2 regions of the Bradyrhizobium sp. CCBAU 11357 genome follow, and region 2 is predicted to be linked to the other one. Evidence: riboswitches for the same ligand, from Rfam matches in the RefSeq annotation. Region 2 holds a riboswitch; the other holds the start of a gene.
What was found. Region 2 has a riboswitch for glycine ahead of gcvT (glycine cleavage system aminomethyltransferase GcvT). Riboswitches for the same ligand answer to the same signal wherever they lie in the genome.
Positions count from the first base shown of each region.

Region 1 (12,172 bases), on a different contig from region 2:
CATAGTGCTTCCCGCTGACTACCACTCGGTTGAGCATCTCAAAAAATGGAAGCCTCCACAGTGGGATGATGCCGTCTTCGCTCCACCCTACATGGCGTCTACGCTAGCTCTAGCCTCTCAAAGAGATGGAGAATAAAGATGTTGCGCATCCTACTCATATTCCTAGCTTCGAATCTATTTCTGGTTCTTACTTCGTGGGCTGCTCTCGCAGGTGGTCCTGTGTCTTGAACGTGATTGGAAGGCGGTAAAGCGCTCCTTGAGGCAAGCCGCCTAAGGGGCTCCGCCCCTCGCGCGCGTCAGGGTAAAGCGCCGGCCAAAACTGGCGCCGCCCCGAGCGGTCTCCCCGGTCTTCCGCGCTATTTTCTGATCACTCACTCTCCTGAACGCCTGGCATGCGCCCGTGCAGACCCGCTCTTGCGAGCGGCCCTTCGTGCGGGTGATCCCCCTCCGCTCGGTTCGCCCTGGCACTTGCTACCCCCGGTCTCGCCGACGCGCAGGGGCGCAGGCGCGGAGTGCGCCTTGCACCCATGAAAGCCGAAAAGGGAGATTGACCATATCGGCCAAGCACGTTGAAACCATCCCTGAGAGCGGGACGGAAATTTTCGCTCCACTCAACAAACTCAAAGAGTCGCCGAAGAACGCGCGCAAGATGCCGCACAGTGAAGCAGCGATTGAGGCCTATGCGGCTAGCATCGCCGCTAAGGGTATCTTGCAAAATCTGGTGGTTGAGCCCGAGTTGAACGGAGAAGGAGCGCCCACGGGGTTCTATTTCGTGACCATCGGCGAGGGCAGGCGGCTTGCCCAGCTTTTGCGAGTGAAGCGGAAGGAGATTAAGAAGACCGAACCCATCCGCTGCATCGTCGACACCGCGAACGATCCGCACGAAATCAGCCTGGACGAAAACGTCACCCCCGAAAACATGCATCCCGCCGATCAGTTCGAAGCCTTCAAGAAGCTGGCGGAAGAGCGGGGCTTCGGCGCAGAGGAAATTGCCGCCCGTTTCGGCGTGACGCCGCATGTTGTGCGTCAACGCCTGCGGATGGGCGCGGTCTCCCCGAAACTGATGCAGGTCTATCGCGATGGCGATCTGACCCTTGAACAGTTGATGGCCTTCGCCATCACCGACGATCATGCCCGGCAGGAGGGCGTCTACGAGCGGCTGTCTTATAACCGCGACGCCAGCACCATCCGCCGCATGCTCACCGAAACCCACGTTGCCGCAACCGATCGCCGCGCGCGCTTTGTCGGGATGCAGGCCTACACGGAAGCAGGCGGCTCGATCCTTCGCGACCTCTTCACCGAAGATCGCGGCGGGTATCTGGAAGACGTAGCGCTGCTCGATCTGCTGGTGACTGCAAAGCTCGGCCGTGAGGCCGATGCCGTGCGGGCAGCCGAGGGCTGGAAATGGACGGAGGCCAAGCTTGATTTCCCGCATGCGCACGGCATGCGGCGAACCTACCCGCATCAGGTTGAGCTTTCGGCGGAAGATCAGGCCGCTCTTACAACGGTGCAGACGGTATTCGACCGGTTGACGGAAGAGCATCAGGGGGCCGAAGAACTTGCTGACGACGTGGATGCGCGGTTCGGCGGGCTTGAGGCCGAAATCGAGCGGCTGGAAGCGAAGCGGCAGGCCTACGATCCTGATGACATCGCGCGTGGCGGCGCTTTCGTGATCCTCAATCACGACGGGACCATTCGGATCGAGCGCGGGTTCATCCGCCCTGCAGACGAGAAGCCCCAGGCCGAAACCGAGGAGGGGATCGACGCGCAGACACCGAACGAGGGCGGCGAGACAGATGGCCCAACGTCGCAGGGTGATGGTGGAGAAGAAGTGGTTGCCGAGGAAGAGGACGACGACCGACCGCTATCTGACGTTCTCGTTCGGGACCTCACGGCACATCGTACCTTGGGACTGCGTCTCAATTTGAGCGAACAGCCCGAAACTGCCGTCGTGGCGGTGACGCATGCGCTCGCCGCCCAAATTTTCTATCTCGGTGCGGATGCGCATGTCGTCGGCATCCAGCCGATCAAGACAGATTTGGCTGGGCACGCGGACGGCATCGAGGATACACCGACCGGCATGGCTTGGGCGGATCGCCATGCCAATTGGGCAAGGCAAATGCCCCGGGACGTCACCAGCCTTTGGACCTTCGTGGCCGAACTCGACCACGTTAGCCGCATGGCCTTGTTTGCGCATTGCACGGCATTGACCGTCAACGCGGTCAGATTGCCGTGGGAGCGGCGACCGCAGGCATTGGCAACGGCCGACCGGATGGCGGAAGCTGTGTCTCTCGACATGACCGGATACTGGCGGCCGACGGTGCGCAGCTATCTGGGTCGCATCACCAAAGCGCGCATTCTGGAGGCGGTTAGCGAAGGCGTGAGCGGCGAGGCGGCCGAACGTATGGTGGATATGAAGAAGGTCGAGATGGCGGAAGCCGCCGCACAGTTGCTGGCAGCGACCGGTTGGCTGCCCTCCCTGCTAAGAACGGCCAAGCCAGAGACTCGGTCGGCTTCGCCAAACGAGCCGCAAGGTGGTGAAGCATATTCGGAGGCGGCGGAGTGACACCAGAGGAGGGGCTGCGCGAGCGGTCCCGGCCAGTCCAAGAAAGTTTCGGCCGCACGCCGGTCAGGCGCGCGGCCGTTTCGCTTTTAGGCGAAGCAACAACCATTTCAAAAGAGGAAATCCGCTTCGTCAATGAGCCATCAAGGTGACCGGCGAGTTCACGCCCGGTGTAGAACCAAACGCCGGCGCGACGGCAACTTCACCGGCGCGATGGGCAATCCTACGCTCGACGGCCCCGGCGTTCGCGGCGCCGATGCGCATACACTCAACGAACACATCGAGGTCGAAAGCATCGCCGACCGCGGCCGCCTGATGGCAGCGCTGCTGGCGACGCTGGACTGACATCGATTTGCACTGCACAACACGATGGCATTGCCGGATCGAAATTTAGCCTTGTCCAATTTTGAGGCTTCGCTTACGGTCCGGCCGTCCAACGCGACGATGCGGGAGAGATCGAAGCAATTGCATTCGTGCAGTTGGCTTCGGCGCCGACGGAGCAACCGCCCCGGAAACTCTCAGGCAAAAGGACCGTATCGTCAGGACGATCTGGAGAGAGACGGACATGGCCGCTGATCAAGGGCCGTGACGTCCACCGAAGGGGATAGTTCGCTTGCGGGCCCAGGCCCGATGCGGATCAAGCTCTCAGGTACCGTGACAGATGGGGCGCTGAAGCAGCCGGTTTCACCGGCGGTTCGGCGACTCTAACCCACGGGAGCTTGAAGACCATTATGCCTCACATTGCGATCATTGGCGCCGGCATCACCGGCGTGACGACGGCCTATGCCCTGCTCGAACGTGGCTACCGGGTGACTGTACTCGACAGGCATCGCTACGCCGCGATGGAAACCTCGTTCGCCAATGGCGGACAGCTCTCCGCCAGCAACGCGGAAGTCTGGAACAACGCCGGGACCATCCTCAAGGGGCTGCGCTGGATGCTTCGAAGCGACGCGCCGCTCTTGATGAATCCGAAGCCGAGCTGGCACAAATATTCCTGGATCGGCGAATTCGTCGGCAACATCGGCCGCTATCGCGCCAACACCATCGAGACCACGCGGCTCGCCATCGAGGCGCGCAAGCATCTGTTCTCGATCGCCGAGCGCGAGAATATCGCCTTCGATCTCGAACGCCGCGGCATCCTGCATGTCTACCACGACAAGGCGGGTTTCGAAACGGGCCTGCGGGTCAACACGCTGCTGCAACAAGGCGGGCTCGACCGCCGGCCGGTGACGACGGACGAAATCCGCAGCCTCGAGCCTGCGCTGCAGACGGCCTGCTATGGCGGCTTCTTCACGCCATCGGATGCGACCGGCGATATCCACAAGTTCACCCGCGGGCTCGCCGACGCCTGCATCCGCCGCGGCGCGGCCTTCATCCACGAAGCCGATGTCGATGCGATCTCGCGCGGCGATGACGGCTTCCGCATCGGCTGGAGAGAAGCCGCTTCGCCCGATGCTGACATCGCGACGCGGCACGAGTTACAGGCGCATGGAATCGTGATTTGCGCCGGCGTGGCGAGCCGCCACTTCGCCGGCATGCTCAACGATCGCGTCAACGTCTATCCGGTAAAGGGCTATTCGATCACCGTGCAGCTCGATGCGCCGCAAAGCCGGGACGCTGCACCGACCGTCAGCCTGCTCGATGAAGCTGCGAAGATCGTTACTAGCCGGCTCGGCGCCGACCGCTTCCGCGTCGCGGGCACCGCCGAGTTCAACGGCTTCAACCGCGACATTCGCGCCGACCGGATCCAGCCGCTGGTCGACTGGGTGCGGCAGCATTTCCCCGGCATCGATACCTCAAAGATCGTGCCATGGGCGGGCTTGCGTCCGATGATGCCGAACATGATGCCGGTGGTGCGTGCCGGCCGGATCCCCGGCGTGTTCTACAATACGGGCCATGGTCATCTCGGCTGGACCCTGTCTGCCGCGACCGCACAGATGGTGGCAGGAGCGGTCGACGACTGGCGCGACCCCGACGCGCCTTCGATGGTCCCGTCCGGCACCGGGCGCACGGCGATCTCGGCGTCTTGCTGATCTCAAACACGCCAAGGCTCGAGATGATCGGTCTGACCCTTGATCTCGCCCGTTGCGATCGACGTGCGCGGGGTATCAGTGCTTCGCAGACAAGAAATGGTTGTGTCGCGCCGCTCCAAGTATTGCTGTCTCAAATGGAGCCGGTTGCAGGTAAGCCCGCTCCGCCTGTGCTCAATGAGTGCAGCCCGCTAAAAGACGGGATTGAAGGTCAGTTTGCACTATTTGTCATGTTGATGCGTACTCAGGCCACCGCTCTCTTAAGCATCCCGGGCGTAAATCCGTGAGCGGCGCGAAATATTCTGGAGAGATGGCTTTGATCCGCGAAGCCGGCTCCGACGGCCGCATCGGCCAGACTTGCTCCAGCCTCGATCAAGGCGTTTGCGCGCCGAAGTCGGCGATCACGAATGAAAGCGGCTGGGGTAAGGTCAGCCACCTTCTTGAAGTCGCGAATGACCTGAAAACGAGTAACACCGGCAGCCGCCGCAAGTTGTTGCAGATCAATACTGAAACACAATCTTTTTTCGACTAACTCTTGGTAGACAGCCATTCGACGCCGGGCATTTGAATGCTCGACGAATTCCGGAGGGCTTTGCGGATGCGTATGCCGCAAGATGAGATGGCGCAAGGCGACCAGCATCGCCGTCTCGGCCGCCAGTATGTCATCGCTCCGCGACAACCGATGAGCCAGTGTCATCGCATCCCTCAGTTGCGGATCGTCTATCGCCGACTGCCGAAATATGGGAGATTCGCTGCGCCCGAGCTCCACCGCGACGTGTGTTAGGAACTCTACTTGAGGATAGAAGGTGCGATAGGACCAGCCATCGGGGCATCCAGACTCCCCATCGTGCCATTCCTCGGGGTTGACCACGAGCAGTGTACCCGTTGGTGCAACGACGGTTTCTCGACCAATTTTGACGCGTTCAGCGCCTGCGGTGATTAGCGCAATGACGTAGTTTGGATGAGTATGGCGGTCATACCGGTGCTTCGTGAACTTTGCCTTCAAGAGACCCAGGTCACGGAAGCGCGGGTGGCGCCAGAACTCTTGCTCTTCTTGCAAGTCCTTGCTCATCGGCTGGTCAATCTCGTTCAAGACTCCTGCGGCACAAAGCTATCTCGTTCCTTGAGATTTGAGATGATCGCACACCAGGAGCGAGCCAATGCTGCATAATGACCCGATCGCGGTGATATCACCAGAGGTGATCGCCTGGCGGCATCAGATCCATGCCAATCCAGAACTTGGCTTCCAGGAGAATGAGACGGCGCGCTTCGTAGCTGATCAATTGCGAAGCTTTGGCCTTGAGGTGCATGAACGGATCGCCGGCACCGGCGTTGTTGGCGTGCTGAAGAACGGGAGTGGCAAGCGGGCCATTGGCCTGCGGGCCGAGCTGGACGCGCTGCCCATCGTCGAGCGAACCGGTCTCCCCTACGCCTCCAAACGTCAGGGCTTGATGCATGCCTGTGGACATGATGGTCACACGGCGATGCTACTTGGTTCCGCTAAGCTTCTGAGTGAGAATCCTAATTTTGATGGCACCGTCTACCTCGTCTTCCAACCTGCGGAAGAGAACGACGGCGGGAGCATGCGTATGATCGAGGATGGCCTCTTTGAGAGGTTCCCAGTCGAAGCCATGTATGCCGTACACAACTGGCCAGGCCAAAAATTCGGCACGATCGCCACTCGCGTCGGACCCCAGATGGCGGCAGTCGACAATTTCGGTCTGGTTTTCTTAGGGTTCGGCGCCCATGCGGCCATGCCGCATTTGGGCGATGATCCGATTCTTGCGGCCGGGGCATTTATCAACGCGGTGCAACGCATTGTCAGCCGTTCGGTCGACCCGCAAATGCCCCTCGTTGTCAGCCTTACCCAAGTCCACGGCGGGAATGTCGGCAACATCATTCCCAACGAGATGAGGCTTCAAGGGACATGCCGCTTCTTCGACCCGACCCTTTCGGCGCATTGCGAGAAGGTGTTGGATCAGATTGCTCTGGGCATCGCCGCTTCGTACAGCGTCCATGGAAAGCTCGACTATAGGAGGGGCTATCCTCCCGTGGTGAACACGGCAGAGGCCGTAGCGCTAGCGACAGCGACCGCCGCTTGGGTCGTGGGTCAAGAAAATACCTTGATTGATTTCAGCCCCAGCCTCGGCTGCGAGGATTTCGCTTTCATGATTAGGGCGGTCGGCGGCTCCTATGCGTGGATCGGCTCGGGCGAGGTTGGCCCCGGCGAAGGGCTTCATGGCGATCGATACGTCTTCAATGACGGCATCGTGCCGATCGTATTGCGGTACTGGACTGAACTTGTTGCTCGGGCGCTGCCTCGTACCCTGGATGAGGCCCTTTCATGATGATCGATGCAGCAGGTAGAAAGATCATCAGCGAACGTCGCGGCGGTAGGATCATCGTCAATGGCGCCGACACGGTAATGCTCGGTTCCAATGACTATCTCGGTCTTTCCCTTGATGAGCGAGTCCTCGCTGCGACGAGCGAGGCGATTAAGCTTTATGGGACCGGGACTGGAATCTATCCCGCTTTTGCGACGACGGTCCTTCATGAGGAGTTGCGCCAAACTCTCGCGTCTTTCCTCCAAGTGGAAGATGTTCTCCTATTTTCGTCAGGCGGCTGCGCCAACGCCGGCGTCCTGACCACGCTCGCCGAAGCGGGCGACGTCATTATCTCCGACCGATTGAACCACGCTAGTATTATCGATGGGTGCCGACTCAGCCGCGCCGACGTGCTTCCCTACAAGAATCGAGACATTAACGACCTCGAGGTCGTGTTGCGGAAGACTACCAAGGCGCACCGCCGGCTTATCGTCACGGATGGCGTTTTCAGTATGGAAGGAGGCGCCGCTCCGCTGCAAGAGATCTATGCGCTCGCGTTGCGGTACGATGCTCAACTGATGGTCGACGAGGCACATGCGCTAGGTGTTGTCGGGCCGAATGGCCGGGGGACGGCGCCCTTCCGTGGCCTACCCAACGGTTCTGTGGGGCTCGTATTGACCGGTTCATTCTCAAAGGCGCTGGGCGGCGCCAGCGGAGGCTTCGTCGCCGGCTCGAACGATGTCGTTTCTCGGCTCAGGGCTCATAGCCGAAGCTTTATCTTCACCATGGGCATGACGACAGCAAATGCTGCAGCAGCACTCGCCGCACTCAAAATCTGCCAATCTGATCCCGCGCTCCTAGATCGCCTGTCGGCCAACCTCGCTTATCTGCGGGCCAGCTTCCGCTCTCATGACCTGCCGTTTCTGGACAGCGACAGCGCAATCACCGCTTTAATGATCGGGGGCGAGGATCGAGCTCGGCGGATTTCCTCTACACTTAGTGGCAAAGGCGTCTATGCGCCGGCGATGATATATCCCGTAGTCGCGGAAGGTCGAGCTCGCCTTCGAATTCAGGTGAGCGCCGCCCATGCTGTAGCAGATCTTGATCACGCCGCCCTTCTGATTGCCGACCTGCTGAACGATTCAGCCTAACGTCTTGTTTAGTTCATTCAGCACGGCGAAGTGCAAATGTCACACAGACTCGACAAGTCGACGACAGAAGTGTCGATGCATGCTCTATGGCTGTCAATTGGCTACGAGCCCACCCTCGGCGGATAGCGAAGGCCGTAGGAAGTTGCGGCTTCCTTCATGCTGGTCACGTCCTGAACGGAACGGAGAGCAGCCTCGCGGGAAGCCAATACATCGTTGGAATCAGCGATTCCAACCTCCGCGATGAAACGTTCCAGTCCGGCAGGCGCATAGATCACCAAGACTTCGGCACTTTCAGCGCCTACCGGATCAAAGCTATAGGCAAGCCCAGGCTCGACATGCAGAAAATCGCCGCAGCGCAATTGTTTCTTCTGTCCCGCTATCGTGAACTTCAACTCGCCACGGAGGATATAGAAGGCCTCCGCCTCAGCGCCATGAACATGCTCGGAGGCACCCGCTCCCTTTTCAATGAGGGAATGAGACAATGTGTAGCGGCCGTTGGTTTCGGCCTCACCCGCGATTATTGATTGCCGCTGGCCACCGATCCAAAACGTCCGACGTTGATGCGAGTTAACGAGAGTAAACGGCGGCGTGTGATCGCTCATTGTTGAAAATCCTAGTGTTCCTTGCAGCCTCCAGGAGGCTTGCAGCGTTATTACCGAGCCGTCTTGGATGATTGGGACCAGCACGGCAAATCGCCATCTGCAACGATGTGCCGGACGTCAAAAAAGGCCCGTTCGATCCAAGACGGTGCGATCCACCTCTCTAGTTATTTCCCGACTGTGGTGATTGGCTTGGAGGCAATCAATCACGAACTACAGGAGGGAGTGATGGAGATGAAGCTCGCGGCTTTGCCGCGTGTTGCGCAATCGCTGGATCTGGTCAAGCTCTTAGTGTTTGCAGCAATTTGCGTCGCGATGGCTGAATTGGTGGGGCCGGTGACGATTCCGCTCGGCGGCGCGTACCGGATTACATTGTTGCCGTTCCTGTGGGCGATGCTGATCGGAGTGGTCTGGGGCATCGCATCGCCGCGACTTCCGGGTGCCCTGAGATTAGATATGAATTTGCAGCGGCTTGCGAGCCTCGGGCTTCAGCTTGCTCTATTGCTATTCATTGCGAAGCTCGGTTTGTTAGTCGGTGGCTCATTGCCGAGAATCCTTGATGCAGGATGGGCGCTGATGTTCCAGGAGTTTGGCCATTTCTTCGGTACGGCAATGGTCGGGCTGCCGATCGCGCTGCTGCTTGGTATCAAACGCGAAGCGATTGGTGCAACGTTTTCGGTCGGGCGCGAGCCGAGCTTAGCGATTATCGGCGAACGTTACGGGATGGACAGCCCCGAGGGCCGCGGAGTGCTGGCCGAGTATATCACAGGCACTGTATTTGGAACGATCTTCATCTCTCTATTTGCCTCGCTCGTAACTAGCTTAGGCATCTTTCACCCTCGCGCTCTGGCAATGGGCGCCGGTATGGGGTCGGGTAGCTTGATGGCAGCAGCAGCAAGCGCAATCTCGGCTCAGCAGACTCCCGAAATAGCCAAGGAAGTGGCTGCCTTCGCGGCAGCCAGCAATCTAATCACGACCACGATCGGGACCTATTTCACGCTCTTCCTTTCCCTTCCTTTCACGGTTTGGGCCTATGCGGTCTTGGAGCCGATCTTCCGGCGCGGCGCTTGCAAGCCAGTAGTGGAAACCTATTCGGATGGGCTCTCGGACGCTGTCGGTCGTTTGCAGGACGAACAAAAGCTTTCGAATGCTCAAATAGTGCTGGTTTGGGTCGGAGTTGGCTTGATCGCCCTTGCAGCGAACTACCTCGCTTTCAGGACATTGCCCGACTATTCCACCGTGGCAGGTCTTGCGGTTATTCTCAGCTGTGTCGCAGTCGGATACGTAATGTACAGGGCCGCGGGGGGAGTGTTCCCTGCCGTACTCTCGGTGTCTCTCCTAGCAATGGTATTGACGTTTCCGACGACGCCTTACGCCGCCGACGTCGCCGCTGTCACCAATCGCATCAATTTTCTGGCACTGGCGACACCCGTTATCGCGCTCGCCGGCCTGTCGATTTCAAAGGATCTTCCAGCATTCCGCAAGCTCGGCTGGCGTATCGTGGTCGTCTCGCTGGCGGCGAACGCTGGCACGTTTGTTGGCGGCGCCTTCGTGGCGCAGATCTTCATGGGAGGCCACCCCTAAAAAGGGTGCCTCACGCTAACATTGTCCCTCGTTGCAAGCGGCGGGAAGGCGCGACAACCAACGAGGTACTTTCGTGTTCGACGATGATTGACGCTGTCTTGGATGAATGGGACCAACTTGTTGGTACCGTTCCGGAGCGAGCATCGAGGCTGCGTGGTTAGTCTCTTGGAGTCTTGTGGCGGTATGCTAAAACTCTTGACTGGGGAGTTTCTACGACAATCGATTTGGATCCAAATTCGGAGCACGACCGTGGTAGCGCCCAAGTCCGCATCAGAGCCGCGAACGACGCTGTCCGTACTGCCGTTGAAAGTTGGTCGCACTGAATTTATCAAAGGAGGTCAGCATTGCTGGCGCTTTCGCCCGCATTTCCATGCCGGCGACGAGATCGTGCATCTCCTAGCAGGACGAGCGCGGCTGTATCTGCGAGACAAATTCTATGAAGTGTCAGCTGGCGACAGCGTTGTGGTTCCGGCCGGATTTGTTCATCGATTTGCGCCAGTCGATGAGGAAGGCTGGTCGTTCATATCGGAATTTGCAGTGCGATCACCTTCTCCAAGGTTAGGCTATCTCCCAGACGACCGCTCCTCACTTGCAGCACAAGCTGCGTCGATTCTCGCGCGTCGAAGAACGCTCCAATCCGATCTAGATGAGATTGCGGCCGCTTGCTCCATCTCGCCACGCTATTTGTCGCGGCGGTTCCGCAAGGAGGTCGGTACGAGCGTCCACAATTTTCATTCTCTCTTGGCAATCCATCGTGCCAAAACGCTGCTGCGCGGCCAAGCGTCGCTAGTAGAAGCCGCATTAGACGCCGGATTTTACGATCAAGCGCACCTGACACGCGAATTCGTCCGCACATTTGGTATGACTCCTGGCACCTTTCGGTCTGCTTGGCGCGCTGCAGCTTAGCGTAGGTCTCATCCATCCAAGACTTATTTGTCTTCTGCCTCCACCCTCGTGCGATGGTTGTTGAGCTTGTCTCAATTCTCGCTCGCTGTGTGACAGGACAGACGGACAAAAGAAAGTCATGAATTTTCACGTATCAGAAGAGACGGTTCAACGTATGCGCGAATGGCGACATGCGCTTCATCAGATACCGGAGATTGCTTATCGCGAGACGAAGACAGCAGACTTTGTTGCTGCATGCCTTAGTAAGTTTGGCTTGCGGGTCGAGCGAGGCCTCGCGGGCACCGGCGTCGTTGGAGTGTTGGAAGGTAGCATCCAATCCGATCAAGCGATCGGCCTTCGTGCTGAGCTCGACGCGTTGCCCATTACGGAGACCTCGAACATCAAGTATGCATCGAAGCACCAAGGCATGATGCACGCCTGCGGCCACGATGGCCATATGGCAATGCTGCTAGGCGCGGCAGAACATCTGGCGCAGAACCGTGAATTCGCGGGAAAGGTCGTGTTTGTGTTTCAGCCAGCAGAGGAGAACGAGGGCGGCGGTCGCCGAATGGTCGAAGAAGGACTTTTCGAACGATTCCCTGTCCAAGCAATCTATGCACTACACAATTGGCCCGGTTTGGATCAGGGACGCATTGCAGTGCAGCCAGGACCGATGATGGCTCGCTTCGATACATTCGACTTTTTGGTGAGGGGGCAAGGGGGGCATGCGGCGCTCCCCCACTATTTGAGAGATCCAGCCGTAGTTACGGGGAAACTCATTTCGGCTATTCAGACTGTGGTTGCGCGAAATATCGATCCCTTCGAGCAGGGAGTCGCGTCCATTACGTTTGTTAAGGGTGGCGAGGTTCACAATGTTGTCCCGGACGAGATCAAGATCGGTGGGACCGTTCGAACTTTCAAGGATGAAGTTCAAGATCGTATCGAAAGTCGATTGCAGGCAATCGCGTCGGGTCTCGGCCAAGCGTTCGATGTAAGTATCGCTTTGAACTATATGCGCCGGATGCCGAGTACTGTG
Region 1 covers NZ_LBJW01000079.1:14,572-26,743, reverse strand. The annotation lists gene XI05_RS39745 (DUF4365 domain-containing protein) at 1-37, opposite strand, end outside; gene XI05_RS10440 (ParB/RepB/Spo0J family partition protein) at 554-2,566, shown strand; partial or broken gene XI05_RS10435 (M20/M25/M40 family metallo-hydrolase) at 2,756-2,908, shown strand; glycine riboswitch at 3,001-3,107, shown strand; glycine riboswitch at 3,111-3,226, shown strand; gene XI05_RS10430 (D-amino acid dehydrogenase) at 3,295-4,596, shown strand; gene XI05_RS10425 (AraC family transcriptional regulator) at 4,838-5,686, opposite strand; gene XI05_RS10420 (M20 aminoacylase family protein) at 5,754-6,941, shown strand; gene XI05_RS10415 (aminotransferase class I/II-fold pyridoxal phosphate-dependent enzyme) at 6,938-8,068, shown strand; gene XI05_RS10410 (cupin domain-containing protein) at 8,170-8,670, opposite strand; gene XI05_RS10405 (DUF3100 domain-containing protein) at 8,734-10,251, shown strand; gene XI05_RS10400 (helix-turn-helix domain-containing protein) at 10,501-11,157, shown strand; gene XI05_RS10395 (M20 aminoacylase family protein) at 11,276-12,172, shown strand, end outside.
Region 1: another riboswitch for glycine. It lies ahead of XI05_RS10430 (D-amino acid dehydrogenase); the one in region 2 lies ahead of gcvT (glycine cleavage system aminomethyltransferase GcvT).

Region 2 (12,172 bases):
TTTCGATCGCCGCCAGCGCCTCGGTCGCCCTCGCACCATCGGGGCCGCCGGCCTGGGCCATGTCGGGCCGGCCGCCGCCGCCCTTGCCGCCGAGCGCCTCGGAGGCGATGCGCACGAGATTCACGGCGTTGAAGCGCGCGGTGAGGTCCTGCGTGACGCCGACCACGATTCCCGCCTTGCCGTCCTCGGTGACGCCGACGATGGCGACGACGCCCGAGCCGATCTGCTTCTTGCCGTCGTCGGCGAGGCTCTTGAGATCCTTCATCTCGATGCCTTCCACCGCACGCGCCATCAGCTTGACGCCGCCGGCCTCGCGCACACCCGACGCTGCGCCGTTGCCGGCGGAGGCACCGCCGCCCATCGCCAGCTTCTTGCGGGCATCGGAGAGCTCGCGCTCGAGCTTCTTGCGCTCCTCCATCAGAGCGGCGATGCGCGCCGGCACGTCGTCGAGCGAGGTGCGCAGCTCGTTCGCCGCGGTCTTTGCCAGCGCCATGGTGTCGTTGGCATGTTTTCGCGCGTAGTTGCCCGTTAACGCCTCGATACGGCGCACACCGGAGGCGACCGCGCTCTCGCTCGTGACCGTGATCAGGCCGATATCGCCGGTGCGCTTGACATGGGTGCCGCCGCAGAGCTCGACCGACCAGCCGAGCGCGTTGGCGCCGCGCTCGCGCGCGGTCCTGCCCATCGAGACGACGCGGACCTCGTCGCCATACTTCTCGCCGAACAGCGCACGCGCGCCGGCCTCGCGGGCCTCGTCGACGCCCATCACGCGCGTGGTGACCTCGTCGTTCTCCAGCACCACGTCGTTGGCGATATCCTCGACCCGGGCGAGCTCCTCGGCCGTGATCGGCTTCGGATGCACGAAGTCGAAGCGCAGCCGGTCCGGCGCGACCATCGAGCCGCGCTGGGCGATGTGATCGCCGAGCACTTGGCGCAACGCCTCGTGGATGATGTGGGTCGCGGAGTGATGGGCGCGGATGGTCGAGCGCCTGGAATGATCGACCTCGAGCTGCAGCGCCGTGCCGAGCTTCACTTCGCCACTCTCGACCGTGCCGATATGGACGAAGAGATCGCCGAGCTTCTTCTGCGTATCGGTGACGCGGACCTTGATGCCGCCCTCGCCCGAGAGCACGCCGGTGTCGCCGACCTGGCCGCCCGACTCCGCATAGAACGGCGTCTGGTTCAGCAGAAGCGCGCCGGTCTCGCCGGCCTTGAGGCTCGCAACCTCGGCGCCGTCCTTGACCAGCGCCGAGACCACGCCTTCGGCGCTCTCTGTCTCGTAGCCCAGGAATTCGGTGGCCCCGAGCTTCTCGCGCAGCGGGAACCAGATCGCTTCGGACGCCGCCTCACCCGAGCCCTTCCAGGACTCGCGCGCCTTGGCCTTCTGGCGCTCCATCGCGTCGGTGAACGCCGCCTGGTCGACGCCGATGCCGCGCGACTTCAGCGCGTCCTGCGTCAGGTCGAGCGGGAAGCCGTAGGTGTCGTACAGCGTGAAGGCAACGTCGCCGTCGAACATGTCGCCCTTCTTCAAGGACGCGCTCTTCTCGTCGAGGATGGCCAAGCCGCGCGAAAGAGTCTTGCGGAAGCGGGTCTCTTCCAGCCGCAGCGTTTCCTCGATCAGCTTTTCCGCGCGCATCAATTCCGGATAGGCCTGGCCCATCTCGCGCACCAGCGCCCAGACCAGCCGATGCATCAACGGCTCCTTGGCGCCCAGGAGCTGCGCATGGCGCATCGCGCGGCGCATGATCCGGCGCAGCACATAGCCGCGGCCCTCGTTCGAGGGCAGCACGCCGTCGGAGACCAGGAACGCCGAGGAGCGCAAATGGTCGGCGATGACACGGAACGAGGCCGCATTCTGCTCGGTCGGGCCGCTGCCGAGCGCGGACGCGGTGGCCTCGATCAGGTTGCGGAACAGGTCGGTCTCGAACACGCTGTCCACGCCCTGCATGATGCAGGCCATGCGCTCCAGGCCCATGCCGGTGTCGATCGAGGGACGCGGCAGACCGACGCGCTCCTCCTTCGTCACCTGCTCGTATTGCATGAACACGAGATTCCAGAATTCGAGGAAGCGGTCGCCGTCCTCTTCCGGCGAGCCGGGAGGACCGCCCCAGATGTGCTCGCCGCGGTCGATGAAGATCTCCGAGCACGGGCCGCACGGGCCGGTGTCGCCCATCGCCCAGAAATTGTCCGAGGTCGGAATGCGGATGATGCGGTCCTCGGAGAAGCCGGCGATCTTCTTCCACAAGCCCGCCGCCTCGTCGTCGGTGTGATAGACGGTGACGAGCAGCTTGTCCTTCTTCAGCCCGAACTCCTTGGTGATCAGCTTCCAGGCGAGCTCGATCGCGCGCTCCTTGAAGTAATCGCCGAACGAGAAATTGCCGAGCATCTCGAAGAAGGTGAGATGGCGCGCGGTGTAGCCGACATTGTCGAGGTCGTTGTGCTTGCCGCCGGCGCGCACGCATTTCTGCGACGTGGTGGCGCGCTGGTAGGGCCGCTTCTCGACGCCGGTGAAGACGTTCTTGAACTGCACCATGCCGGCATTGGTGAACATCAACGTCGGGTCGTTGCGCGGCACGAGTGGCGAGGACGGCACGATCTCGTGGCCGTTCTCGGCAAAGTAGTTCAGAAAGGTCGACCTGATCTCGTTGACGCCGCTCATGTTCATCCAATCGGGTATGCTGGGGCCCGCTTCTCGCCGTCCAAACCGGACCGTTAAGGCTGATATCTGCGGGCCAAAGCGCTTTTAGACAAGGCCAGCTTCGCTGTCCAGAAACTGTGCAGGGAGATCAGAGGGTTGCCGCAGGCGCTCAATCCCCTTGCAATCCCGTTGGATAGGACGTGCGGACGCGTTGACAGGCTTGGCTCCCCTGTGGTCTCTACCCATCTGTATCGTACGGCCACGTCGGGAGAGACCGGCTTCTTTTAGCCGGCGCCGAAGGAGCAACCGCCCCGGAAACTCTCAGGCAAAAGGACCGCGTGGCTTTGACAGCATCTGGAAAGAGGCGCCGACGGGTGTAGACCCGGACAGCGTCCGCCGACGGGATAATACTCTCAGGCACAGCGACAGATGGGGCTTCGACTGGTTGCTTCCGGGGAATCGTCCCCGGGGAACCGCCGAGGGCCCCTGTGATGCTTGCGTCGGACGACAAGAACTCTCTGAAACGTACCCCCCTTTACGATCTTCATGTGTCCCTGGGCGGCAAGATGGTGCCGTTTGCGGGCTATGACATGCCCGTGCAGTACCCCGCGGGCGTGCTGAAGGAGCACCTCCATACCCGCACCAAAGCCGGCCTGTTCGACGTCTCCCACATGGGCCAGCTCGCGCTTCGGCCGAAATACGGCAAGGTGGAAGACGCTGCCCGCGCGCTGGAGCGGCTGGTGCCGCAGGATATCGTGGCGATCGCCGCAGGGCGGCAGCGCTACGCCCAGTTCACCAACGAAGACGGCGGCATTCTCGACGACCTCATGGTCGCCAATTTCGGCGATCACCTGTTCCTGGTCGTCAACGCCGCCTGCAAGGCCGAGGACGAGGCGCATCTGCGCGCCAATTTGTCCGACGACTGCATCATCGATTCGCTGGAAGGCCGCGCGCTGATCGCGCTGCAGGGCCCGAAGGCCGAAGCGGCGCTGGCGAAATTCTGTGCAGAGGCGCCGGCCATGAAGTTCATGGACGCGGGCCCGCATGAGGTCGCCGGCATCCAGTGTTTCGTCTCGCGCTCCGGCTACACCGGCGAGGACGGTTTCGAGATCTCGGTTCCATCAGGCGATGCCGAACGCCTCGCAAAGATGCTGCTGGCAAATCCCGACGTGCTCCCGATTGGGCTCGGGGCCCGCGACAGCCTGCGGCTGGAAGCCGGGCTCTGCCTGTACGGCCACGACATCGACACCACCACCACGCCGGTCGAGGCCGCGCTGGAATGGTCGGTGCAGAAAAGCCGCCGCACGGGTGGCGCCCGCGCCGGCGGTTTCCCCGGCGCGGAGAAGATCCTCGCCCATTTCGATGGCGGCGCATCCCGCCGCCGCGTCGGCCTGCGCGCCGAGGGCCGCGCGCCGGTGCGCGAGGGCGCGCTTCTTTTTGCCGAGGCTGCGGGCGGCGAGCCGATCGGACAAGTCACGTCGGGCGGTTTCGGCCCGAACCTGAGCGCGCCGGTCGCGATGGGCTACGTGCCGGTGAGCCACGCCGCGCTCGGCACAAAGCTCTTCGCCGAGGTGCGCGGCCAGCGCTTGGCCGTGCAGGTCGCCGCCATGCCCTTCGTGAAAAACACCTACAAACGCTGAGGACGAGACAATGACCACGACGCTGTACACTTCCGACCATGAATGGCTCGCCATCGACGGCGACACCGCCACGGTCGGCATCACCGACTACGCCCAGCAGCAACTCGGCGACGTCGTGTTCGTCGAATTGCCCAAGGTCGGCCGCGCGCTGAAGAAGGCCGAAGCCGCCGCCGTCGTGGAGTCGGTGAAGGCCGCCTCCGACGTCTACGCCCCTGTTACGGGCGAAGTGCTCGAGACCAACGAGGCGCTCGCCGCCGAGCCGGCGCTGATCAATTCGGATGCGCAGGGCGCCGCCTGGTTCTTCAAGATCAAGATCGCCGACAAAAGCGAGCTCGGCGGCCTCATGGATGAAGCCGCCTACAAGGCACATACGGCGTGAAGATATGAGCCGACCCGTCTCAACATACTCACTGTCATCGTCCGCGAAGGCGGGCCATCCAGTACGCCGCGGCCTCTCGGCTCGAGCACGACTGCCTGCGTTTACTGGATGCCCCGCCTTCGCGGGGCATGACAGCGAAATCTAAAGCGAGGACCCATGATGACCGCGCACCGCAAATCCAACGGCGACACCGCCAGTTTCGTTCGCCGCCATATCGGCCCGTCCGCGCGCGACGTCACCGCGATGCTGGAGGCCGTCGCCGCCAAGAGCGTCGAGGCGCTGATGGCGGAGACGCTGCCGGCCTCGATCCGCCAGGCCGCCCCGCTCGATCTCGGCAAGCCGCTCAGCGAAACCGAGGCGATCGCGCATATGGCCGAGCTCGCAGGCCAGAACCAGGTCTTCACCTCGCTGATCGGCCAGGGCTATTCCGGCACCATCCTGCCCGCGGTGATCCAGCGCAACATCCTGGAGAACCCGGCCTGGTACACGGCCTATACGCCCTACCAGCCCGAGATCAGCCAGGGCCGGCTGGAAGCGCTGTTCAACTTCCAGACCATGATCTGCGACCTCACCGGGCTCGACGTCGCCAACGCCTCGCTGCTCGATGAAGCCACCGCGGCGGCGGAAGCCATGGCGCTCGCCGAGCGCCACTCGCAGGTCAAGGCCAAGGCCTTCTTCGTCGACAAGGACGTGCATCCGCAGACGCTGGCGGTGATGCGCACCCGCGCCGAGCCGCTCGGGTGGTCTCTGGTCGTCGGCGATCCCCTCACCGATCTCGACAAATCGGACGTGCTCGGCGCGCTGCTGCAATATCCTGGAAGCTCCGGCGCGTTGCGCGACCTCCGGCCCGCGATCGCCGCGCTGAAAGCCAAGGGCGCACTCGCGATCGTTTCCGCCGACCTCTTGGCGCTGACCTTGCTCGCCTCTCCCGGCGAGTTAGGGGCCGACATCGCCATCGGCTCGGCGCAGCGCTTTGGCGTGCCGATGGGCTATGGCGGACCGCACGCAGCCTATATGGCGGTGCGCGATGTGCTGAAGCGCTCGCTGCCCGGCCGCATCGTCGGCCTGTCCGTGGATTCGCGCGGGGCGCCGGCCTATCGGCTCGCGCTGCAGACCCGCGAGCAGCACATCCGCCGCGAGAAGGCGACCTCCAACATCTGCACCGCGCAGGTGCTGCTCGCCGTGATTGCGTCGATGTATGCGGTCTATCATGGCCCCGAGGGCCTGGCGCAGATGGCGCGCAACGTGCATCGCCGCGCCGCCGTGCTCGCAACCGGCTTGCGCAAGCTCGGCTTTGCGCCTGACAGCGAAAACTTCTTCGACACGCTCAGCGTCGATGCCGGCGGCAAGCGCGAGGAGATCGTCGCGCACGCGCTCGCCGAGAAGATCAATCTCGGCGTCGGTGATACCGCGCTTCGCATCGCACTCGACGAGACCACGACGCCCGCGACGGTCGAAGCGGTCTGGCGCGCCTTCGGCGGCAAGCTTGCCTATGCCGAGATCGACGCCGAGACGCGCGAGGCGCTGCCGGACGAATTGAAGCGCGCCACGGCCTTCCTGACCCATCCGGTCTTCCATGCGCATCGCTCGGAGACCGAGATGCTGCGCTACATGCGCAAGCTCAGTGATCGCGACCTCGCACTCGACCGCGCCATGATCCCGCTCGGGTCGTGCACCATGAAGCTGAATGCGACCACCGAGATGATGCCGCTGACCTGGCCGGAATTCGGCTCGCTGCATCCGTTCGTCCCGCGCGAGCAGGCCGCCGGCTACCACGCGCTGTTCGCACGGCTGGAAAAATGGCTGTGCGACATCACCGGCTACGACGCCATCTCGCTGCAGCCGAACTCCGGCGCGCAAGGCGAATATGCCGGGCTTTTGGCGATCCGCGGCTATCATGCCGCGCGTGGCGAGGCGCATCGCAAGATCTGCCTGATCCCCTCCTCCGCCCACGGCACCAATCCGGCGTCGGCCGCGATGGTCGGCATGGACGTGGTGGTGGTGTCTTGCGAGAAGAACGGCGACGTCGACGTCAATGATCTTCGCGCCAAGGCCGAGAAGCACTCCAACGACCTCGCCGCGGTCATGATCACCTATCCCTCGACCCACGGCGTGTTCGAGGAGCACATCCGCGAGATCTGCGACATCGTGCATGGCCATGGCGGCCAGGTGTATCTGGACGGCGCCAACCTCAATGCGCAGGTCGGCCTGAGCAGGCCCGGCGATTACGGCGCCGACGTCAGCCATCTCAACCTGCACAAGACCTTCTGCATCCCGCATGGCGGCGGCGGCCCCGGCATGGGCCCGATCGGCGTCAAGGCGCATCTCGCGCCCTTCCTCCCCGGCCATCCCGCCACCAAGGCCGATGCTCCGGTCGGTCCGGTCTCGGCCGCGCCGTTCGGCTCGGCCTCGATCCTGACCATCTCCTACATCTACATCCTGATGATGGGCGGTGAGGGCCTGAAGCGCGCCACCGAGATCGCGATCCTCAACGCCAATTACATCGCAGCACGCCTCGATCCGCATTTCCCGGTGCTCTACAAGAACGAGAAGGGCCGCGTCGCGCATGAGTGCATCGTCGATCCCCGTCCGCTGAAGACGACCAGCGGCGTCACCGTCGACGACATCGCAAAGCGCCTGATCGATTACGGCTTCCACGCCCCGACCATGAGCTTCCCGGTGCCGGGCACGCTGATGATCGAGCCGACCGAGTCGGAATCCAAGGCCGAGCTCGATCGTTTCTGCGATGCCATGATCGCGATCCGGAAGGAGATCGCCGAGGTCGAGGCCGGCCGCTTTGAGATCGCAGCCTCGCCCTTGCGCCACGCCCCGCACACCGTGCACGACATCGCCGATGACGATTGGAAGCGCGCCTACACCCGCAGCGAAGGCTGCTTCCCCGACGGCGTCTCGCGCACCGACAAGTATTGGTGCCCCGTGGGCCGCGTCGACAACGTCTATGGCGACCGCAATCTGGTGTGCTCCTGCCCGCCGGTCAGCGATTACGCAGAAGCCGCGGAGTAGGATTTGTAAGGTGGGTTAGCGGGCGGTCGCGCGAAGCGCAGGCCGCCCGCGTAACCCACCACTTCAGCTTTCGCGGAGATAAACAGCGGTGGATTACGCCTTCGGCTAATCCATCCTACGAACCCCACCTAAGGCGCAACCAACAAGCGGCGCTTGCCATCCCAGCGTCACAGCCGCTCATTGGTGAGAAGCGTGCCGCCCCACCAGCGTCGAATCGGATTGTGGCGACGGAAATCTTCGCGGTCTTCCAGAACCGCTTTGCCAAATTCGGTCAGCGACAACCGGCTCCGACGATAGGCGGCGTTGCGACCTCGCGCATCGTGTCGGGCGAGCTTCGCGAGTTTCGGATCGAGACCTGCGACCGCCGGCATCGGGCCCGACGCAAGCCCTTCGAGCAACGGACCCAGCTCCCACTGGTCGAACACGCGCGTTTCGAGCAGCCCGCCCGGCTGAAACAGTTCTTTTGTACCGGTTGTGCCCCCTTGCAATCAGCTCGATAAGCCGCGCCTCCGTCGCGCCCAATCCGGTGATTGGTGACGGCAGTTCAGCTAGCAACGCTTCCAGAGCCGGCTTCAGGAAAGGTAGCCTGGGTAAATCCCTTGTCAGCAACCCGAAGCAAAGTTCAGGCGTCGGCGCCCGATACGCCTCCCAGGCCATGTTGGCTATCTCGAAGTCGCACTCTGCGATCTCCGATTCCCGCACCGTACGATCGCGAAGTTGCTGGCCGTCCGCATCGCGCAGATCGAAACTGACCCGTCGCAGTCTCAGACAATCGGTGATCGATGGATGGGACCGCAAATAGTCCAGGATCCAGATCAATTGCAATTGACTGTTAGGCTCAGGGTCGAACCAAAGCTCGATGAGCTCGACGCCATAGGTCTCGCAAAACCGAACCAGGCCAGTCTCCTTGTGCGCGAGACCGGTCTGAGGCAACCGGCCAACAAGATCGGACCACCGCACCTCCGGATCGCCCCTGTAATAGCCTCCCGTAAGATAGTCCTCGAGATGGTGCGACGTAGGCAACGGCCCCCAAACGAACCGAAAGATCAACGGGACGACCATGTCGGCGCGATCGGCGTGGGCAAGACCGACGCCGGACGAACTCGTCAGAATCACACGCTTCATCTCGACGCGCCCTTCGCCACGCAAAACGAAACGGGCACCGAAGACGTCGGCAACTCAACGTCCTCAGTGCCCGCTCCTCGCGAAAACTTGTCGCTGGTCGAGGTTTACTCGTCCGCCGGCTCCTCGCCGTCGGCGTCGCGCTCGGGCGTGCCGGCCAAAATCTGCTCGGCGATCAGACCGGAATTCTGGCGGATCGCGGTCTCGATCTTGGCGGTGATGTCGGGGTTGGCCTTCAAAAACGCTTTCGAGTTCTCGCGGCCCTGGCCGAGGCGCTGGCTGTCATAGGAGAACCAGGCGCCGGACTTCTCGACGATGCCGGCCTTGACGCCGAGATCGAGGATCTCGCCCATCTTGGAGACGCCCTCGCCGTACATGATGTCGAACTCGACCTGCTTGAAGGGCGGGGCCAGCTTGTTCTTGACCACCTTGACGCGCGTGGTGTTGCCGACCACCTCGTCGCGCTCCTTGATCGCACCGATGCGGCGGATGTCGAGGCGCACGGAGGCGTAGAATTTCAGCGCATTGCCGCCGGTGGTGGTTTCCGGCGAGCCGTACATCACGCCGATCTTCATGCGGATCTGGTTGATGAAGATCACCATGGTGTTGGACTTGTTGATGGAGGCCGTTAGCTTGCGCAGCGCCTGGCTCATCAGACGGGCCTGCAGGCCCGGCAGCGCATCGCCCATCTCGCCTTCGAGCTCGGCCTTCGGCACCAGCGCCGCCACCGAATCGACCACCAGAACGTCGACGGCGCCCGAGCGCACCAGGGTGTCGCAGATCTCCAGCGCCTGCTCGCCGGTGTCGGGCTGCGAAATCAGGAGCTCGTCGATGTTGACGCCGAGCTTGCGGGCATAGACCGGATCGAGCGCGTGCTCGGCGTCGATGAAGGCGCAGATGCCACCCTTCTTCTGCGCTTCCGCCACCGTATGCAGCGCCAGCGTGGTCTTGCCCGAGGATTCCGGCCCGTAGATCTCGACGATGCGCCCCTTGGGCAGGCCGCCGATGCCGAGCGCGATATCCAGCCCAAGCGAGCCGGAGGACACCGCCTCGATGTCCATGGAGCGGTCGTTCTTGCCGAGCTTCATCACCGAGCCCTTGCCGAACTGCCGCTCGATCTGGGAGAGCGCGGCGGCCAGAGCTTTACTCTTGTCCATGGAAGATCCTTCGACGATACGCAGGGCAGTTGCGGACATTGGTCGTGCTCCTTATGGCGAGGATTCGCGTGAGGGACAAACGGTTGCGAGGCAGCTCGGCGATAAAACCAATGTACCCCATTTGTTCTAGGTTCGCAATATGTTCTTTGCGGATTATGTCTTTCGGACTACACCACCAGACCACGGAGCTGGTCGCACCGGCTTCATGAACCATCGCGGAAAGTCCGGGTTATCCGCTCATGCATCGCCTCTGGTATTTCGTGGCCTTCCTCGCCGTCACCGCAACCGCATTCGGTGCCCTGGTGGCTTTTGACAAGTTCCTGGGATGACCGGAGGCCTCCTTGATTGGCGGCCTCTTTGGTTGATGGAAGTCGACCTCTGGGGTCCGACAAACCAGCCATGCTGGATCGTCACCCTCCCCGCTTTGCACTGAGTGCACAACTGAACAGACGCGGATCCATTTCCGGATCCTAATGCATCATCACCGCGCGGACCCAGGCCACTATCGGTGATGAGAACGCTCACCTCGCGCTCCCGCCTCCTCGCACGGAAAGAGCGCGCCATGTTCAAGCGACGACGTTTCAAGCAGCAACTGACCCTTCAGGACCGGCTGTCCGCATGGGTGAAGCAGGTCCGCGAGGAGGCATCCAAGCTTCCTCCCGGGCCGGAGCGGGATGCGCTGCTCAAGAAGGCCCGCCAGGCCGACGTTGCCAATCATCTGAGCGATTGGGTCAAATCGCCGGGGCTGCAGCCGCCGAAATAACCGGGGCTTGCGCCGGGTTTCTCGAAGCGAACATGACCGGCATCAACGACGCGCGGCCGGCGCGCCGTCATGTTTCCGTAATCCTGCGGCACCGAACCTTTTCGCGGTCTCCGGTTTTCTGTGGGGATGGGACCGCAACTTTTGGGGACCTCAGCTCATGACGGACAACGACGCGCACCACGACACGATCAGGCGAAAGCCGCTGCTGGAGGCGGCGCACGAGGAGATGGTGAAGTTCGAGCGCAAGGAAAACGAGTTCCGCAAGAAGGACCGCGAAGAGCGCGCCGCCGAGCTCCATCTTCCGCTGAACGAGATCAAGGTCCACTAGGCACCGCCAGGACGGCTTCCGGAGCGGGTCGAGGTCCGCCCGCGACGGGGCGCCAGCCGGCGGTTTGGACGGAATCCCCCGATCGGCATCGCCGGTCGGCCACCGCAACCGCGGATGCATAAGGTATCTAAATACTACTCGTAACCCGTTGGCCGAGCGAGGAAATTGCCCGGCACCCTACTGTGCATGGGGTTGTTTTCCCGCTTTTGAAAGGCGGCAGCGCCGGCGCCATCGATGCGAGCGCCCGGCACGCCGATCCCGTCTACAGCAGCGCCAGAAGAATCAGGCCTATCACCAGCACCACGAAGCCAGCCGCCGTCGCGGCGGCAAATGACCGCTCTATGTTATCCATGATGCCACCCCGTTGTCGGCGCGCCACGTTTCCCCCATGGCTGCGCCGAACGGATGAAAATCTTGCCGACGGGTGTGTCCGCAGTGGTGCGGACGGATGTCGAAATTGGGACCGGTACGGGGTCAGTCTGCGGCCTTTCGATCACGCTCCTGCCGGGCGTTCGCCTGTCAGGCTGCCGTAAGCTCAGCCGGCTAGGGTCACTCGGCTATGGTGTTGCAGCCCAGCACCCAGCCTCCAAACAACTCTCCGCCCCGCTTGGCTCTCCCTAGGCGGGGCCTTTTCATGCCTGCCGGCCGGCGCTGGGTTCCCGCTCCTCCCGGGTCAGGCGCAGCGCGAAGGCGCGGATCGCGGGCGCCGCCAATAGCACGACCGGCAGCATCGCGGCCCACGCGATCAGCCAGGACACCATCCAGTGCCGAACGAAGAGCATCGGGCTGCCTGCGGGAAAGCTGGCGATTCCCGCCGCGATCAGCGAGGTCAGCCCGGACTGGATGATGCCGAAGACGAAATGCGCATAGCGGCGGGGAATGCCGAGCATGAGGGGCCCATGGTTGCTTGCCCGCGATCAGGCAAGCAAGGCACATGCCGTCAACCTGAGGCAGCTCCGCGCCCGGGCGGAACCGCGCTGTGGGCCCGCCGGGCCCCAGGAACTTTGTTCATGGTCGGAGAACCACGGAGATCGAACGCCGTTCGCGTGCGGCCAGCGACAGATCTTCCTTGCCAGCGGAATATTACGACGACCAACATGTTTGCAGGCCTGAAGGTGAAT
Region 2 covers NZ_LBJW01000108.1:44,361-56,532, reverse strand. The annotation lists gene alaS (alanine--tRNA ligase) at 1-2,659, opposite strand, end outside; glycine riboswitch at 2,894-2,984, shown strand; gene gcvT (glycine cleavage system aminomethyltransferase GcvT) at 3,130-4,278, shown strand; gene gcvH (glycine cleavage system protein GcvH) at 4,289-4,657, shown strand; gene gcvP (aminomethyl-transferring glycine dehydrogenase) at 4,817-7,681, shown strand; gene XI05_RS39570 (hypothetical protein) at 7,849-8,106, opposite strand; gene recA (recombinase RecA) at 8,911-9,999, opposite strand; gene XI05_RS26940 (hypothetical protein) at 10,523-10,723, shown strand; gene XI05_RS26935 (hypothetical protein) at 10,881-11,051, shown strand; gene XI05_RS26930 (DUF2798 domain-containing protein) at 11,684-11,941, opposite strand.